Regions from separate parts of the Pseudodesulfovibrio nedwellii genome, predicted to be linked through region 2. Evidence: predicted binding sites of a transcription regulator. Region 2 holds the regulator's gene; each other region holds the start of a gene.
What was found. The regulator sigma-54, encoded in region 2, starts transcription at its own class of promoters, with help from an activator protein. The targets are predictions, from matches to a motif close to CTGGCACGGNNNNTGCTT.
Positions count from the first base shown of each region.

Region 1: the regulator sigma-54 is predicted to act here: its motif matches at 1,206-1,223, upstream of SYK_RS10605 (flagellar hook protein FlgE).
Region 3: the regulator sigma-54 is predicted to act here: its motif matches at 636-653, upstream of hpsG ((2S)-3-sulfopropanediol dehydratase).

Region 1 covers NZ_AP026709.1:2,258,083-2,260,289, reverse strand. The annotation lists gene SYK_RS10615 (Hpt domain-containing protein) at 26-373, shown strand; gene SYK_RS10610 (OmpH family outer membrane protein) at 448-1,002, opposite strand; gene SYK_RS10605 (flagellar hook protein FlgE) at 1,318-2,207, shown strand, end outside.
Region 2 covers NZ_AP026709.1:690,670-692,876, forward strand. The annotation lists gene hpf (ribosome hibernation-promoting factor, HPF/YfiA family) at 1-120, opposite strand, end outside; gene rpoN (RNA polymerase factor sigma-54) at 156-1,565, opposite strand; gene lptB (LPS export ABC transporter ATP-binding protein) at 1,804-2,207, opposite strand, start outside.
Region 3 covers NZ_AP026709.1:1,714,984-1,717,190, reverse strand. The annotation lists gene SYK_RS08040 (amidohydrolase family protein) at 1-241, opposite strand, end outside; gene hpsG ((2S)-3-sulfopropanediol dehydratase) at 746-2,207, shown strand, end outside.

The DNA.
Region 1 (2,207 bases), 1.6 Mb from region 2:
ATTCTCTCACGTATGGAGTAGATCTATGGCTCAGAGTTTATTCGACAAGGATGCTTTTTTGGCAAGTTTGGCCGATGATGAAGAATTGGCATGCGAGCTGATAGGTGCTTTTTTGGAAGACTGTCCGCTAAGAATGCAATCCCTTCTTGAAGCGTTGGATGCGAATGACGCTGTCACGACTTCGAAAATGGCACATTCGCTCAAGGGCATGTGCGGCGTGGTTCGTACAGATGCTTTGTCCGAGCTTGCCTTTGATATGGAATTGGCTGCTCGTGAAGGAAAACTGGATTCAGTGCGTGTGATGCTTGCAACTTTTGTTAGTCTTTTGAAGCAGGTATATATCTTATTGAGAGAGTTTAAGGCTGATAGATAAAGACTTTTGTTGAAGAAAAAACAGAAGGCCTGTCCACAGCGTGGACAGGCCTTTATTCTTGAATGAGAGTTTTCTTATTCAGCGGGTTTGGTCTCTTCAGCCTTAACTTCTTCCGGGGCGACTGTTTCGGCCTTGGCTTCTTCTGGTGCGGCCGGAGCTTCGGGTTTGGTGAAGTCAACGGTCACGCCGTCCATGGCAGCAACAATGTCGCTGGTGATGTCGACAGTATCGCTGGAAGCGATGACGGACTGCTTGCTCAGGATGACTTCCAGGCCTTTTTCGGCGCGGTAAGCTTCCAATGCATTGCTGAATTCTTTTTCCACCAAGCCGACAACGCGTTGCTGCTCAGTGCCCATGGTGTTCTGCAATTCGCCCATGGCCAGTTTGTACGCTGCCACGGTTTCTTCGCTCTGGTTTTCCTGCATGGCTTTGTAAGCGGTTTCAGCCTTGGTCTGCAACGGCGTACCAACTTCCTTGAGGTATGCCATGGCGCCTTGAGCGACCTTGTTGTCTTTGAAGGCGGCTGCTTCGTCTACGACGCCGATCTTGACCGAGGTTTCCTGCTGGTTGCAGGCCATCAGGCCGAGGCAGAGGGTTGCAGCCAGAAGCAGGGTAATCATCCGTTTCATATTCTTTGTCTCCATTGTTTGGTTGATGTCACTCTTTTATAAAGTCGAGCTAGACTACGCGGGAGGCGTGTGGGTGGCAAGGGGAAACATGGTTGGCTCGGGTTCTTCTTTTGTGTGTAGGTAATTCAGGGAAATATGGGGCAGGGGAACGATATGCCTACTCCTTTTCATGGCTTTCGCGTTGAAATAACAACTGAATTCATATGGCATACACCTTGCTCATTCCTCTGGAGAGAAGGAATCGGGAATTTTTTTCCGGGAATGGGTCTCCTGGAGGTTCCCACCATATTCGGCAGAGACCGGATTGGAGGAAGTATGAGTTTTAGTAGTATGTATGTTGGGGCTACCGGGGTGGTCGCCCACAATGCCAGTATGCAGGTGGTGGCCAACAACCTCGCCAACGTTAGTACCACTGGCTATAAACGAGCAGACGTTCAGTTCGGGACGCTCATGAGTCAGCAGCTCGGAACGAGTGGTTCTCAGAACCAATCGGGCAGTTATGCCATGAGCCAAATAGGCAAGGGTGTAGGGGTGTCCGAAATCAGGACTATCTTCAAACCTGGGGCGTTGGAGAACACCGATACGTCCACAGATCTTGCCATTTCCGGGCAGGGGTTCTTTGGCGTACGCAACGTGAACGGTGCGACTGCCGGGGCCTCAAATTATACCCGTGCCGGAGCATTTCGTTTTAATAATGAAGCTTATCTTGTGAATGCTCATGATTACCGTCTGCAAGGGTATGCCATTGATCGCGAAACAGGCGAAGTGGCAGCAGGTGTTTCCGACATACAGCTTCCATATGAAGATGTCATAGTGGACGGGGAACCAGCTCGTCTAGTTCGTTCCGAACCGCTTGCAACGTCATCTGTGGAAATGGTTACGAACCTGAATCATTCCGCTGCCGATCTTTTTACCGATTCCAACAATCCGATGTTTTCCATGCTTCAGGCGTACAATACCACTCAGAGTAATGCCTCCACTCCATTCGGTGGAGATTTGCCTGAGTATTCTTCAAGTATCACCGTATATGATGAAGAAGGTGGCGGGCACGAAATGACGGTTTATTTTGACCCCGTCAGTGCCAACAATCTTTCGAACGCCGTGCCGGGATACAGCTATTGGGAATATCTTGTGGCGATGCCTTCCGAGTCTGACGGTTCCAGTGCCTATGGCACCTCTTCCGCAGGGTTAGCCGGTGTCGGAGT
Region 2 (2,207 bases):
TACCTGGAGATCGGCCTCCGAATCGGAAACGTATCTTGCTACTTTTTCAAAACGCTTCTTAGCGTATCCCTTGAGATGATCGGACGGCTCAAAGTTCTTGAAAGTGAAGCTAATGTTCATACGTTGCCTCCTGGTTGTGAGTGCGGCAAACAGGATTAAAAATACTGCTTGCGTTTTGATGAAGACGGGATACCCATGGCGGAACGGTATTTTGCGACAGTACGTCGAGCGATATTCACATCAAGTTCATCTTGAAGTATTTCGCCTATCCGTTCATCACTGAGCGGTTTTTTCGTGTCTTCATCTGCAATCATTCTCTTGATGAGCGCTTTGACGCTCTCTGAACCCACCTGCGAACCATCGTTCAAATCCAAGGCTGAGTTGAAGAAAAACTTCAATTCAAAAATACCATGTGGAGTTGAGACATATTTACTGGTTGTAATACGGCTCACCGTGGATTCATGCATCTCAATGTCCTCGGCTACCTCCTTGAGGATCAGGGGTTTGAGCTTTGTCACACCTTCTTCAAAAAAGTTTCTCTGAAAGCCGACAATACTCTCAACTACTTTATACAATGTTCTCTGACGCTGGTACAGACTTTTCATAAGCCATGCGGCAGATCGCATCTTTTCCTGAAAATATTCTTTTTCCTTATTGGCAGCACCTTTCATGGAGTCCATATAAAAAGCATTCATCTGCAAACGAGGTAACCCATCTTCATTAAGGATGATGACAAAATCTTCACCATATTTATAAACGAAGACATCCGGACTGACGTAATGAGGCTCAGTACTTGAAAAATTTGTCCCGGGCATGGGATCAAGAGTCTGCATCATGTCCAGATATTCTTTGAGCTCTTCCATAGAAATCTTAAACTTGCGGGCCAATGGCTTGTACCGATTCTTTTCCAGATCTTCCAGATGATCGGTAACTAATGAAACAAGAATAGGATCATCATAGCCAAGAACGTCCATCTGAACGAGCAAACATTCTTGTGGATCTCGTGCGGCGATTCCTACCGGATCGAGGCGCTGAATACGCTTAATAGTGGATTCAATTTCTGCATCCGAAGCCTGAACCATTGATTGAAGCTCTTCGATAGAAGCTTGCAAATACCCATTTGAATCAACATTTCCGAGAACTATTTCACCAATAGCAATTTCGAGTTCGGAAAAATTGGAAAGACGCATCTGCCAATTGATGTGCCCTTCAAGGGATGGCTTGGAAGCAAGGCGGGCCTCAAAGGACATGCCCTCTTCCGGGATTTCTGAATCTCGTCCGGTCGCCTGCTTTGAAGTGCTTGAAAATTCGCCGAGATAATTTTCCCAATCGGCATTGCGGACCAGTTCTTCCTCAGCTTGAGATTCAGTAAGGACTTCGGCAGGTTCAGAAACATCTGCTTCTGTTTCCTTTTCTTCAAGAAAAGGATTTTCCATAAGTTCTTGCTGAACAGTTTCAAGCAACTCAAGACGTGAAAGTTGCAGCAGTTTTATTGCCTGCTGCAACTGTGGAGTCATAACCAGTTGTTGAGAAAGCTTGAGTTGTTGTCTGAGTTCCAATCCCATAATGTATATCTCGAAAGGCTAATATGATCTCGTTCACACTACCGGTTTGAATTCTTTTCCGGCCATACCTTTATAATTCTGTTTTGAGTATGTCACACCTGCGATAACGAAGCAAGGACATTGTTATAACATGCCGTTACTATTAACGATATAGCACTGTGAAAGTCGCATGAAAAAAGTGTACCAACCTTTAGGAACCCTGTAAATCGCGAATGCATGAAAGTTAAGTAATTAGTACTTACAGTCGGAAATCTTCACCCAGATAAATTTGACGGGCACGACTGTTCTGAACGATTTCTTCGGGGGAACCCTCAAGAATGACATTGCCTTCGTAAACGAGGTACGCTCTGTCACAAATATTGAGTGTTTCTCGAACATTATGGTCTGAAATCAAAATACCAATCCCCATGCTTTTCAGCACGGAAATGATCTCCTGAATGTCGATAACAGCAATAGGATCAATACCGGCAAAGGGTTCATCCAAAAGAATAAATTGAGGATCAAGTATAAGCGCACGGGCTATTTCAAGACGCCGTCGTTCTCCACCAGACAGATACATGGCAGCCTGATCTGCGAGCTTGGTAATGGTGAACATTTCCATCAATTCATCAGCACGAGCATTCTGCTGTTTTGTAGACATGG
Region 3 (2,207 bases), 1.0 Mb from region 2:
CAAAAGAGATGACGCCTTCGTTGTTAGCAGCAGCATCGTAGGTCATGGAGCAGTCACGGCCGGTGATGACGGCCTTTACAACGTTGTGCTTTTTGATCATTTCGACAACTTCCGGGACTTCCTGTGCCACCAGATGTGTCAAATCGATCTTGGCAAACATGCCTTTAAACATGGTGCTGTTGGTAAAGCCGTCAATGGTTGCCTGCGTGTTGGGACGGAAACGGAAATCAATTATTTGCACGGTGTATTCTCCTTATATTTGTGTGCATGAGATTGTTCCGTAAATAGCAAGCGTGATGCCATGCACGGCTGCTTTCTTGTCTGTTCAGACTCTCTTTTATCTTTCTGTGACAATATTCACGTCCCGATTTACCAGCCCATTACATAAAATATATGCACCAGACGTTTTTTTTGTTCATTAAAATTCCCTCAGGTCTTTCGGTCGCATACTTATCTTCGCATTTGGTTGCAATTCATCACGCTGTGCAACAGTGCAACAGTGTTAATAAACTATTGATATTTATCTTGATTTGAGCAGATTGTTGTATGGGTACAACACAAGTGCTTTTTTTCTCAAGGGGGGGGAGATAATGAGGGTATAGAAGATAATCTTTAAAAATCAACACGTTACGCGTTTGGCACTGTAGTTGCTCATGGTGAATAGCGTTTTGAGCGCATGGATTTAACACAACATTGGCAAAAAAATATTGAGTTTAACACAATTTCATTCACCAGGAGAACCATCATGACGAACTATGACTGCTGTCTTTCCCCACAGGAAGAGCGTATCGCGAATAGCGTTGATACCCGAGAGGGCCGTGAACGCGTATACGAAATGCTTGATTCCTTTCATATGACCACCCCGTTTATTGATATCGAACGCGCCCGCTTTTTTACCGAATCCATGAAGAAGACCGAAGGTCAGCCCCTCGTTTTGCGTTGGGCCAAGGCGTTGAAAAACTGCGCTGAGAAGATGTCCGTATACATCACCCCTAAATCCCTCATCGCCGGTCGTTCCGGTAAGCTGGGTCGTTACGGCATCCTGTACCCTGAAATCGATGGTGATTTTTACTCCATCCTCAAGGATCTGGACAAGCGCGAAAAGAGTCCCTTCAAGATTACCCCTGAAGAAGTAGACATCGTTGTCAACGAGATCGCTCCTTACTGGGAAGGCAAGACCTACCATGAGCACCTGAACGGCGCCATGCCTGACGACCTGCGCGGTGTCACCTACGACGACGACCATGGCTTGAAGTCCAAATTTGTTGTTTCCGAGACGTCTTCTTACCGTTCCGCTCTCCAGTGGGTACATGACTACGACAAGGTCCTGAAGCGCGGCTTCAACGACATCAAACGCGAAGCTCTTGAAAAAATGGCTGAGCTGGACGCTGAAAGTCCTGTTCAGACTTGGGAAAAACGTCCTTTCTATGAAGCCATGGTTATCATCTGCGATGCTATTGTCCTCTGGGCACGTCGTCACGCCGACCTCGCCCGCGAGCAGGCAGAAGCTGAGACCGATAAGATCCGCAAGGCCGAACTGCTTGCAATGGCAGACCGTTGTGAACGCATGCCTGCCGAACCTGCAAAAGACTTCCGCGATGCTATTCAGTCCCAATGGTTCGTTCAGATGTTCTCCCGTATTGAGCAGAAGGCTTCCGCCATCATCTCCAACGGTCGCATGGATCAGTACCTGCTTCCTTTCTACGAGCAGGATATTAAGGCCGGCATTTTGACTCCCGAACAGGCCAAGGAACTTCTGGAAAATATGTGGGTCGAAATGGCTCAGTTCATTGATCTGTACATCAACCCTACAGGCAACGAATTCAATGAAGGTTATGCTCATTGGGAAGCTGTCACTATCGGTGGACAGACCCCGGACGGTGATGATGCAACCAACGAACTTACTTACTTGTTCCTTGAGTCCAAGCGTGAGTTCCCGTTGAATTACCCTGACCTCGCAACTCGTATTCATTCCAACTCTCCCGAGCGTTTCCTCGCTGAGATTGCTGAGACCATCAAGGATGGTTCCGGTTTCCCGAAACTCATCAACGACGAAGAAATCATTCCGCTGTACACCGCCAAGGGCGCACCGTTAGATCAGGCCATGGACTATTCCGTGTCCGGTTGCACCGAAGCCCGTATGCCCAACTGCGAGACCTACACTTCCGGTTGTGTTTACATCAACTTCGCCACTGCCATGGAAATGA